3 regions of the Neorhizobium sp. R1-B genome follow, and region 3 is predicted to be linked to each of the others. Evidence: predicted binding sites of a transcription regulator. Region 3 holds the regulator's gene; each other region holds the start of a gene.

Region 1 (3,271 bases), on a different contig from region 3:
CCGCAGCGGAGGAGGAACCACCCGGAATCCGCGGCCCATCCTTGCTGCGCGGATTATGCGGCGTGCCGTAGTGCGGGTTGATGCCGATGCCGGAGAAGGCGAATTCGCTCATGTTGGTGCGGCCGATGGCAACCATTCCGGCCTGCTTGAGAAGATCCACCACGGCGGCGTCATTCTTGGCCGGTTCGGCAGCCTTCAGCACCCTGGAACCGGCCGTGGTCGGCAGGCCCTCGATGTCGAACAGGTCCTTCCACGCGATCGGGATACCGTCAAGGAGGCCAAGCGAACGGCCCTGCTTGAGGCGCTTCGAGGATGCCGAGGCTTCGGCCAAAGCCCGATCCTTGAAAAGTGTGATGAAAACCGCCTTGTCCGGATAGGCTTCGATGCCGGCGAATACCGTTTCGGTCACTTCGACCGGGTCGGCCGCGCCCGTCTGGATAAGCGCGGAGAGTTCGGCGATCGACATGGCTCCAAAAGACTTCGTCACGGCAGCTATTCCCCTCTTTCACTCCTGGCGGTTCACAGGTGTAGCCGATATTTTCCCGATGGACAGGAGATTTGTTGCGTCGCAACGGCGCAAAGGAACTTCAAGCGGCTAAAAGCAGTTCAGCGAGTCCCCGCTCAAACGGGAACAATCAGAGGATCGTCCCATGAAGAACATCGTCGCCATTGCCGGTCTTGCCGTTATGCTGGCCGGCTGCAGCACGGCTACAGGCAGCTTCAATACTGGTGGCGGGCTGGAGCCCATCCCCGGCAGCATCACCTATGGTGGCCAGCCGCGCACCCGATTGAAAAAGGCGCCCGTCGGCAGTCTCGTGCCGCATACGTTCCGCAATTCCTTCGGCCAACGGGTGGATGAGGAATATATCATCCAGCCGGACCGCAGCCTGAAGCTGGTCAGCCGCCGGGTCTATCGGGGGCCGTTCTGGGACGATTGACAGATATCAGTCGGAGATCCTCGCCCAGGCCCGTTCGGTAGCAGGCGCCTCGTCGGTGGTGATCTGATCCGGTTTCAACGCCATCAAAGTCCTGAAGGCGTGGGCTTCGGTTTCGCTGAAGCCTGTTTCGGGGTTCTTGAGGTTGAAGGTCCAGGCATCGACCAGCTTGCCGGCATCGTGGCAGAGGGCGATCAGGTCGAGCCCGTCGCGGGCGGCCTGCAACAGGAGTTCCCAGGCAAGATAGATGGTGTCCGGCTCGGTCGGCCCGGCGAGATCGGAGCGAAGGTCTGTTTCCACAGCCTTGAGGCCCTGATGCCGATAAATCTCGACGAGCTTGTCGGTGGGGTCGATGCCGCGCTTGAGATCCGGCAGCCTTTCCTTCACTGCAAGGATGAGGTCGAGATCGGCGCCGCTGACGATGATCGAGGAACCGGCACCGGCGAAATGGTGGGCGAGATGATCGAGGCCTCGGTCGCCGATTACCGCCAGTTCATCCTTCATGTCGAATTGCAGCAGCGCGTCAGGATGCGCCGCTTCGAGCATGGTTGCCAGATCCTCGCTAAGGATCGGCGGGGTGCCGGCTTTTTTCATCCGCAGACGTCTGATGTCCTGCGCGGAAGCTTGGCGGACGAGGCCGCTGCCGTCCGTCTCGCCCTCCAGTTCCCCGTCGTGCAGCACAACGAAGCCGCCGTCGGCGCGGACCCTGAGGTCGAGTTCGGTCGAGGCGCCCAGGCGGAACCCATCCGCCATCACGCTGGCGGAAAATAGCGGATCGCTCATGCTGCGGCGCAGGCGATGCCATTTGAGACGTGTGAAATGATCGCGATAGGCGATGCCCAGGCCTGAATATTCGGATGTCATACCGGTCCGCAAAGGTGAGAGGCGATTCGGGAAGAGCCCCAGACTATGCTCTTCTGTTTCCCCTGCCACAGATCGATGACAGAATTCTGAACACCTCCTGCAATCTTCCATTCGGATTGAAGCCCGCAACAGGCGGCATGATTGGCGGCAGATTGACGCGCAACGGGGGAACATGTTGCGATGGGGGCGGGTTTGGCGGTAATCCCGCAAGGATATAGCCCGCCCTATGTCACGAAAGGCAGATATCATGGCTTATGAAGCGAACTGGGCGCCTCTTTCCCCGTACACCACCGGGATACGCGGCCGCTGCCCGCGCTGCGGCCAGGGCCATCTCTTTAACGGCTTTCTGACTTTGAAGCCGAGCTGCGAGGTCTGCGGCCTCGATTATTCTTTTGCCGATCCTGCCGATGGTCCTGCATTCTTCGTCATCTGCTTCGCCTGCGTGCCGAGCGTCGCGCTGGCGGTGTGGATCGAGGTGATGTTCCAGCCGCCGTTCTGGGTGCACCTGCTGATCTCGCTGCCCGTGCTGTTGATTACCTGCCTGCTGCCCCTCAGGCCGCTCAAGGGCTGGCTGGTCAATAGCCAGTATTTCTACAAGGCGGAGCAGGGAAAGATCGACAGAGGCCCTGGCGGAACTCAGGCGGGCGACCGGCAAAAGGACGGCAGCTGACCGGCAGTTTGCCGAACGGGCTCCATGTGCCGATCGAATTCAGGAACAATTTTCTCCTGAAGCCATTCGAGAGGTTAGAATTCAAGGAGCCCGCAATGACTGATACCGCCGAAATCGAAATGGAAGTTCACCGACGATCATTGGCCGTCGAGGGAGCGCTGCTCGTCCTGATCGACGGTCTCGCCGCGCGCGGCACGATCTCAGCGGACGAGGCGGAGGAGATGCTGCAGATATTGTCGAAGAGTTCGGATTTCTCCGCCACCCGCGCTTCGAGTTCTCTGAGGATCGTCACCCAATTGAAGCGTCTTCGTGGAGGAGATGGTGCGGCGACCCCCGGAGCTTAAGGTGGTGAACTGCAGGAAGGTGCGTTTCGGCGCGCCTTTTTCTTTTTCAGCAAGGTCTTGCTCTAAAGTGGAACATCCCGCTGTGAGGCTAGTTGGAAGATAAAACTTTCCAACGAAAAACACGGAGCTTTCCATGCCCCAGTATCCCACCCCACCTTTTCCCGAGCAGCAGCAGCCGATGCCTGGCTTTACCGGCCGTATGGACCCGGTGCCGGACCACGGCGAACTTTCTTATCGCGGTGCAGGGCGGTTAACGGGGAAAAAGGCGATCATCACCGGCGGCGATAGCGGTATCGGCCGAGCCGTCGCCATTGCTTATGCGCGCGAAGGCGCCGATCTGCTGATCTCGTATCTCGATGAGGACGAGGATGCCAGGGACACCAAACGCCTGGTGGAAGAAGCAGGCCGCAAGGCAGTGCTTATGCCCGGTGACATCAAGACCTCGGCTCATTGCCGCG
Region 2 (3,271 bases), 140 kb from region 3:
ATCAGCGAGCAGCTGCTGATAATGCGCCAGCCCTACAAAGACGGTCGAGAACCCGAATGGGTCCTCCCGCTCGAAGGAGGATTTCACTGCCTGCGCAGCAGGCCAAATGAAGAAGATGAGCGTGATAGCGAGCTGGGGCGCAAGCAGCAGATAAGGCAGCAGGCGGTTGTTGAAGGTTGTTCTCTTGGTATCCACCGATCCCTCACCACAAAATAGGAAACGAGCAAGGGAGGCCCGGCAGGCGCCGGCCCTCCCTGCAGTGAATCGGCGTGATCAGTTCGAGTTAGCCGCTTCGAATTCACGCAGCAGCGCGTTGCCACGCTGAACGGCACTGTCGAGCGCCTGCTTGGCGTCCTTCTTGTTGGCGAGCAGCGCCTGGAACTCCTCGTCGACAATGGTGCGGACCTGCGTGAAATTGCCAAACCGCAAGCCCTTCGAATTGTCCGAAGGGGTGCCGCGGGTGATCTGCTTGATGGCGATGTCGGAACCCGGGTTCTTTTCGTAGTAGCCCTGCTTCTGGCCAAGATCGTAGGCGGCATTGGTGATCGGCAGGTAACCGGTGAACTGGTGCCAATCGGCCTGGACTTCCGCCTTGGAGAGGTAGCTGAAGAACTTGGCAACACCCTTGTAGGTGGCCTTGTCCTTGCCGTTCAGCACCCAGAGGGTCGCGCCGCCGATGATGGAGTTCTTCGGCTCCTTGATCTCGTCGTCATAATAAGGCAGCGGAGCAAAGCCCGGAGTGAAGGTCTTGGCGTTGTTGATAACGCCGGCGCGGCCTGCAGACGAGTTCATGGTGATTGCGCATTCCTGCGCGTAGAACATCGTCGCCGCCTGATCGCCACCGACCGGACCGCCGTACTTGAACAGGCCCTCGTCCTGCCACTTTTTCAGATTTGCCCAATGCTTGACCTGAAGCGGGCCATTGAAGTTGAATTCGGACTTCACGCCGCCAAAACCGTTCTGCAGAGTGCCGAAAGGCTTGTCGTGAATCGCCGACAGGTTCTCCGTCTGAACCCAGGTGATCCAGGCGGAGGTGAAGCCACACTTGGCAGCGCCCGAAGAGACGATCTTCTTCGAGAACTCTTCGACTTCCTTCCAGGTCTTCGGAGCGACTTCCGGATCAAGGCCGGCCTTCTTGAAGACGTCCTTGTTGTAATACATGATCGGCGTGGAGGAGTTGAAGGGCAGCGACAGGATGTTGCCCTGGGTATCGGAATAATAACCAGTGACCGGCGCCAGGAAGGTCTTGGGGTCGAAGGTTTCGCCCTCATCGGCCATCAGCTTGTAAACCGGATATACGGCACCCTTGGCAGCCATCATCGTGCCTGTGCCGACTTCGAAGACCTGAACGATAGCCGGCTGCTGTTTTGCGCGGAAAGCGGCGATCGCTGCCGTCAGCGTTTCTGGATAGCTTCCCTTGTAGACAGGCACGACCTTGTAGTCGGTCTGGCTCTCGTTGAATTTCTGAGCGATTTCTTCCAGCTTCTTGCCGAGTTCGCCACCCATGGCATGCCACCAGGTGACTTCCGTCGCAGCAAGCGAAGAGGTTGCCGACAGAGCGACCGCGAATGCGGCCATCGAAAGTTTTTTCAACATTTTATGTCCTCCACCTTGATTGGTGCCGGCCCCGAATAGGGTCCTCCCATGACACCGACTTTACAGTTTTATGTCATTTTTCTAACAGAGCAAGGATCGTTGGAAGTTTCCTTAAAACGCGTCCGGAAAATGCCGAGGAAGCCGGCTCGGCAATACGGCAATAATGTCGTAACGCTGCGAAAGCCTCGCCGCATCCTTCCGCTTCGAAAGCCACAGATCGCTTGCCGCGCGGATGCGAGCCTGCGTGGTGAAGCCAACGGCATCGATCGCTTCCTGTTCGCCGATCCGGGCCTTCACTTCGACGAAGATGACGAGATCACCTTTGCGGGCAATCAGATCTATCTCGCCGAGTTTGGTGCGATAGCGGATCGCCAGAACCCGGTAGCCCTTTGCCAGCAGGTACAACGCGGCCAGATATTCCGAGACATGGCCTCGGCGTTCGGCCTTGCGCCGCTTCAAGCCGGGGTCATTTTCCACCGCCACCCGTTTCCTTCAGGTCCAGGAGCCGCTGATAGAGGTCTTTTCGGCCAAGCCCCGTGAGGCGGGCGGCTTCTGCTGCCGCCTTGGCCGTCGGCATCGTGGCCGAGAGTTCCCGCAGCAGTGCTTCCACCTCCACCTCGCCCGGCGCCTCTTCCGCCTGCGGAGGCGCGACAAGCAGTACGATCTCGCCTTTCACGGTCCGCTCCTCATCATAATAAGCGGCAAGTTCCTGCAGCGATCCGCGACGGAACTCCTCGAAGGTCTTCGTGAGCTCCCGGCAGACACAGGCGCGACGGTTTTTCCCAAGCACCTCCGCCGCCGCCGCAAGAGTGGCGCCGATCCGATGCGGCGATTCGAAGAAGATCAGCGTGGCAGGCACTTTGGAAAGCTCCGCCAGCCGATCTCGCCGTCCCTTGTCCTTGGCCGGCAGGAAACCGGCAAAAAGAAAGGCGTCCGAAGGCATGCCAGAGCCGACAAGAGCCGCAAGCGGCGCAGACGCGCCGGGGATCGGCACGACCCTATGACCAGCCTCGACTGCCATCTGCCCAAGCCGGTAGCCCGGATCGGAGACCAGCGGCGTGCCGGCATCGGAGACGAGTGCCACCGATTTTCCTTCCTCTAGGGCGGCAATCAGCTTCGGCCCGGCCTCATCCGCATTATGCTCATGGTAGGCAAAGGGCCGGTTGACGATACCGTAACGGTCCAGCAGGACCCGGGTGACGCGCGTATCTTCGCAGGCCAGCACGTCGACGCCCGCGAGCGTCTCCAAGGCGCGCAAGGTGATGTCCCCGAGATTGCCGATCGGCGTCGCCACCAGATAAAGCGCCGGCTCCTGCGGTCTGGCAGGCACGAATGTGTTGGCAACGCGATAGCCGCGCTGGGCGGCTTTATGTTCGTCTGCCACGGGATACCTTAGGGGATAGGATGCTCATGCCTCTTTATGAGCATCCCAGCCCGGTTCGGCAAGTAAACGGAGGAGATGTTTTCTGTGTGCAGTGCAAGCCGATCGGGCGATTTGGCATGGCAACTCCTTGTTCACCTCTTGCTTTTCGCCGCCGTTGTCTGCCATTTTGCGCGTCCACATCATCCGGCTGCCTTGGAGCCGGCACAATATCAGGGTCCGGCCCTGCCGGATCCGTCACGGTCGAAAGCGATAGCGTCCATGCGTATTACTCTTGAGCGGTCCAACCTTCTG
Region 3 (3,271 bases):
GGATATATCCTTCGCAGTTTTCTACGTGATCTATGCCTTCGTCTTCAACTGGGCCTATGACCGGCTGTTTCCGCTGCCGGAATGGTCCAAGGCAGCTACCACCGGATAACGGTCTCCCAACGCCTTAGGCACCTTGGCCAACCCACGTAGGATCCCCGATCAACGTTCTGTTTTTGCTCGTAGAACCGGCATGGAACGTTCTATGTCATCAACCGTTGATGCGGATATCCGATCACGGTTTGAAGGTTCGATCATGTCTTTCCTGCGAGCTAACGGTCTGACGATCGTGCTGATGGTGGCGGCGCTTGCCACGATCGGCGGGACGTTTATTTCCGGGTGGAGCGTTCATAACGACGAACTCGCCGAACACGGACAGGTCGCGCTCTCGGCTGTCGACTATCTCACCTCTGGACATTTTCTCTCCGCCATCTTCGAGAACTGGGAGAGCGAATTTCTGCAGATGTCCGCCTATGTTATGCTGACGGCGATGCTCTATCAAAAGGGCTCGGCGGAATCGAAGGATCCGGATCAACCCAACCCGCAGGATGAAGATCCGCGGAAGCATCTACCCGATCCCGAGGCGCCATGGCCGGTAAAGGCGGGCTCCTTCATTCGCGGCCTCTATTCCTATTCGCTCGGGATCGCGCTCGGCCTGCTGTTCCTGCTCACATTCGTGCTGCATCTTCGCTACAGCTTCGAGGCTGCCAATGTGGAAGCCGCCATGCACGGGCAGCCGACAATGCCTTTCTGGCAATATCTGGGAGACGCGCAATTCTGGTTTGAATCCTTCCAGAACTGGCAATCCGAATTCCTCTCGACTGCGGTGCTGGTGGTTCTGTCGATCTTCCTGCGCTTCAAGGGGTCACCGGAATCCAAGGCCGTGGCCGACCCGATCAGCAAGACCGGTTAAACAAGCCCGATCAGCAACGCCGCCCGTCAGGACTCCATCGAATAACCGGCGCCGCGAACGGTGCGGATGACATCCTGCATGTTGGAGAAGTTGAGCGCCTTGCGCAGACGACCGACATGCACATCGACCGTGCGTTCGTCCACATAGATATCATGACCCCAGACGCCGTCGAGAAGCTGCGAGCGAGAAAAAACCCGGCCTGGCGAGGCCATCAGGAACTCCAGCAGGCGGAATTCGGTCGGGCCCAGGCGAACCTCGCGGCTCTTGCGATGCACGCGATGGGTCTCGCGATCGAGCTCGATATCGCCGCAACGCAGCACGCTGGACAAGACTTCCGGCCGGGCACGCCGCAACATGGCCCTGACGCGCGCCATGAGTTCCGGCGTCGAAAACGGCTTCACCACATAGTCGTCCGCACCCGTTGCGAGACCGCGAACGCGTTCGCTTTCCTCGCCGCGGGCCGTCAGCATGATGATCGGCAGGCGCTCGGTCTCCGAGCGCATGCGCAAACGGCGGCAAAGCTCGATGCCTGAGACGCCCGGCAGCATCCAGTCGAGGATCAGGAGATCCGGAGTGCGTTCCTGAAGCCTGATTTCAGCTTCGTCGCCGCGCAGGATCGTCTCGACCTCATACCCTTCAGCTTCCAGGTTGTAGCGAAGAAGCACGCTCAGCGCTTCCTCGTCTTCCACCACAGCAATTTTTGGCAGCATCTCAGCTCTGCTCCATCAGCATTCCGTCATTCGGTGATCGCGCCAAGCGTATTCGATGTATCGTCCTTCGGGCGCTCGCCCTCCGGCTGGGCGCCCGTCGTCATGTAGTAGATCGTCTCGGCGATGTTGGTGGCGTGGTCGCCGATGCGCTCGATGTTCTTGGCGCAGAAGAGAAGATGCGTGCAGGTGGTGATGTTGCGCGGATCTTCCATCATATAGGTGAGGAGTTCCCGGAACAGCGAGGTGTACATCGCGTCGATCTCTTCGTCGCGGATACGGATCGCTTCGGCCTTTTCCGCCGAGCGGCTGGCATAGACGTCCAGCACTTCCTTGAGCTGTACCAGCGCCAGATCGGAAAGGTGCTCGATGCCGCGTGCAAGCTTGCGGGGCACGCCCGTGCCCTGCACCGCGATGACACGCTTGGCGGTGTTCTTGCCCAGATCGCCGACGCGTTCGAGATCGGCTGCTATGCGCAGCGTGCCGACGATCTCGCGCAGATCGGCAGCCATGGGCTGGCGTCTGGCGATCGTGACGATAGCTTTGTCCTGAATCTCCCGCTCAGCATGATCGAGGATCACATCATCCGATATGACCTTCTGAGCCAAAGCCGAGTCCGAATTCACCAGGGCGCGCACAGCATCCGCGCACATCTGCTCAGCAAGACCGCCCATCTCGGAGATACGGCGGCTCAAATATTTCAGTTCGTCATCATAGGCCGACAGGATATGGGTCGATGCCATCGTCTAGTCCTCGATATTGGGTTGTCGGGCGGCGCAGTCGGCAGATCAGCCGAAACGGCCCATGATGTAATCTTGAGTGCGCTGGTCGTCCGGATTGGTGAACATCTTGTCTGTGTCGTTTTCTTCGACAAGCTGACCCAGATGGAACATGGCAGTGCGCTGCGACACGCGAGCCGCCTGCTGCATCGAATGCGTCACGATGACGATCGTATAGTTGGCCCGGAGTTCGTGGATCAGCTCCTCGACCTTGGCGGTTGCAATAGGATCGAGCGCCGAGCAGGGTTCATCCATCAGGATCACTTCCGGCGACACTGCCACCGCGCGGGCAATGCAGAGACGCTGCTGCTGACCACCGGAGAGGCCGGTGCCGGATTCGTGCAGGCGATCCTTCACCTCGGTCCAGAGGCCGGCCCGCTGGAGGCTGGCTTCGACGATCTGATCCATGTCGGCCTTGTTTCTGGCCAGACCGTGGATACGTGGGCCGTAGGAAATGTTTTCGTAGATCGACTTCGGAAATGGGTTCGGCTTCTGGAAAACCATGCCGACGCGGGCGCGCAATTCAACGACATCGATATTCTGATCATAGATATCGTCGGCATCGAGTGTGATCCTGCCCGTGACGCGGCAGTTCTCGATCGTATCGTTCATGCGGTTGAGGCAGCGCAGAAAAGTGGACTTGCCGCAACCGGAAGGACCGATGAGGGCAGTCACCGTGTTTTCCCGGACGTTCAGGTTGACGTCGAAAAGCGCTCTCTTTTCGCCGTAATAGACCGACACGTCCTTGCCGATCATCTTGTAGGAAGAATCGTTCATCTTCTGATCCAGCGCCTTTTCAACTGCTGCTTCTGACATCATGTTCATCGTGTCCTACTCCTTTTACCAGCGCCGCTCAAAGCGTCGCCGCAAGAGAA

The links. The regulator PhoB, encoded in region 3, activates phosphate uptake and scavenging genes when phosphate is short. The targets are predictions, from matches to a motif close to TGTCATNNANCTGTCAT.
Region 1: EDE05_RS25725 (glycerophosphodiester phosphodiesterase family protein) is a predicted target of PhoB. The motif match lies at 1,864-1,880, and genes of this name have one in related genera.
Region 2: ugpB (sn-glycerol-3-phosphate ABC transporter substrate-binding protein UgpB) is a predicted target of PhoB. The motif match lies at 1,656-1,672, and genes of this name have one in related genera.

Annotation. Positions count from the first base shown of each region.
Region 1 covers NZ_SOEM01000037.1:6,058-9,328, forward strand. The annotation lists gene EDE05_RS25715 (amidase) at 1-487, opposite strand, end outside; gene EDE05_RS25720 (hypothetical protein) at 651-938, shown strand; gene EDE05_RS25725 (glycerophosphodiester phosphodiesterase family protein) at 945-1,799, opposite strand; gene EDE05_RS25730 (DUF983 domain-containing protein) at 2,047-2,469, shown strand; gene EDE05_RS25735 (hypothetical protein) at 2,565-2,813, shown strand; gene EDE05_RS25740 (SDR family oxidoreductase) at 2,947-3,271, shown strand, end outside.
Region 2 covers NZ_SOEM01000001.1:521,785-525,055, forward strand. The annotation lists gene ugpA (sn-glycerol-3-phosphate ABC transporter permease UgpA) at 1-195, opposite strand, end outside; gene ugpB (sn-glycerol-3-phosphate ABC transporter substrate-binding protein UgpB) at 274-1,596, opposite strand; gene EDE05_RS02480 (YraN family protein) at 1,708-2,073, opposite strand; gene rsmI (16S rRNA (cytidine(1402)-2'-O)-methyltransferase) at 2,063-2,980, opposite strand; gene dnaN (DNA polymerase III subunit beta) at 3,239-3,271, shown strand, end outside.
Region 3 covers NZ_SOEM01000001.1:383,784-387,054, forward strand. The annotation lists gene EDE05_RS01780 (PACE efflux transporter) at 1-109, shown strand, start outside; gene EDE05_RS01785 (DUF6766 family protein) at 254-910, shown strand; gene phoB (phosphate regulon transcriptional regulator PhoB) at 937-1,620, opposite strand; gene phoU (phosphate signaling complex protein PhoU) at 1,647-2,360, opposite strand; gene pstB (phosphate ABC transporter ATP-binding protein PstB) at 2,406-3,221, opposite strand; gene pstA (phosphate ABC transporter permease PstA) at 3,237-3,271, opposite strand, start outside.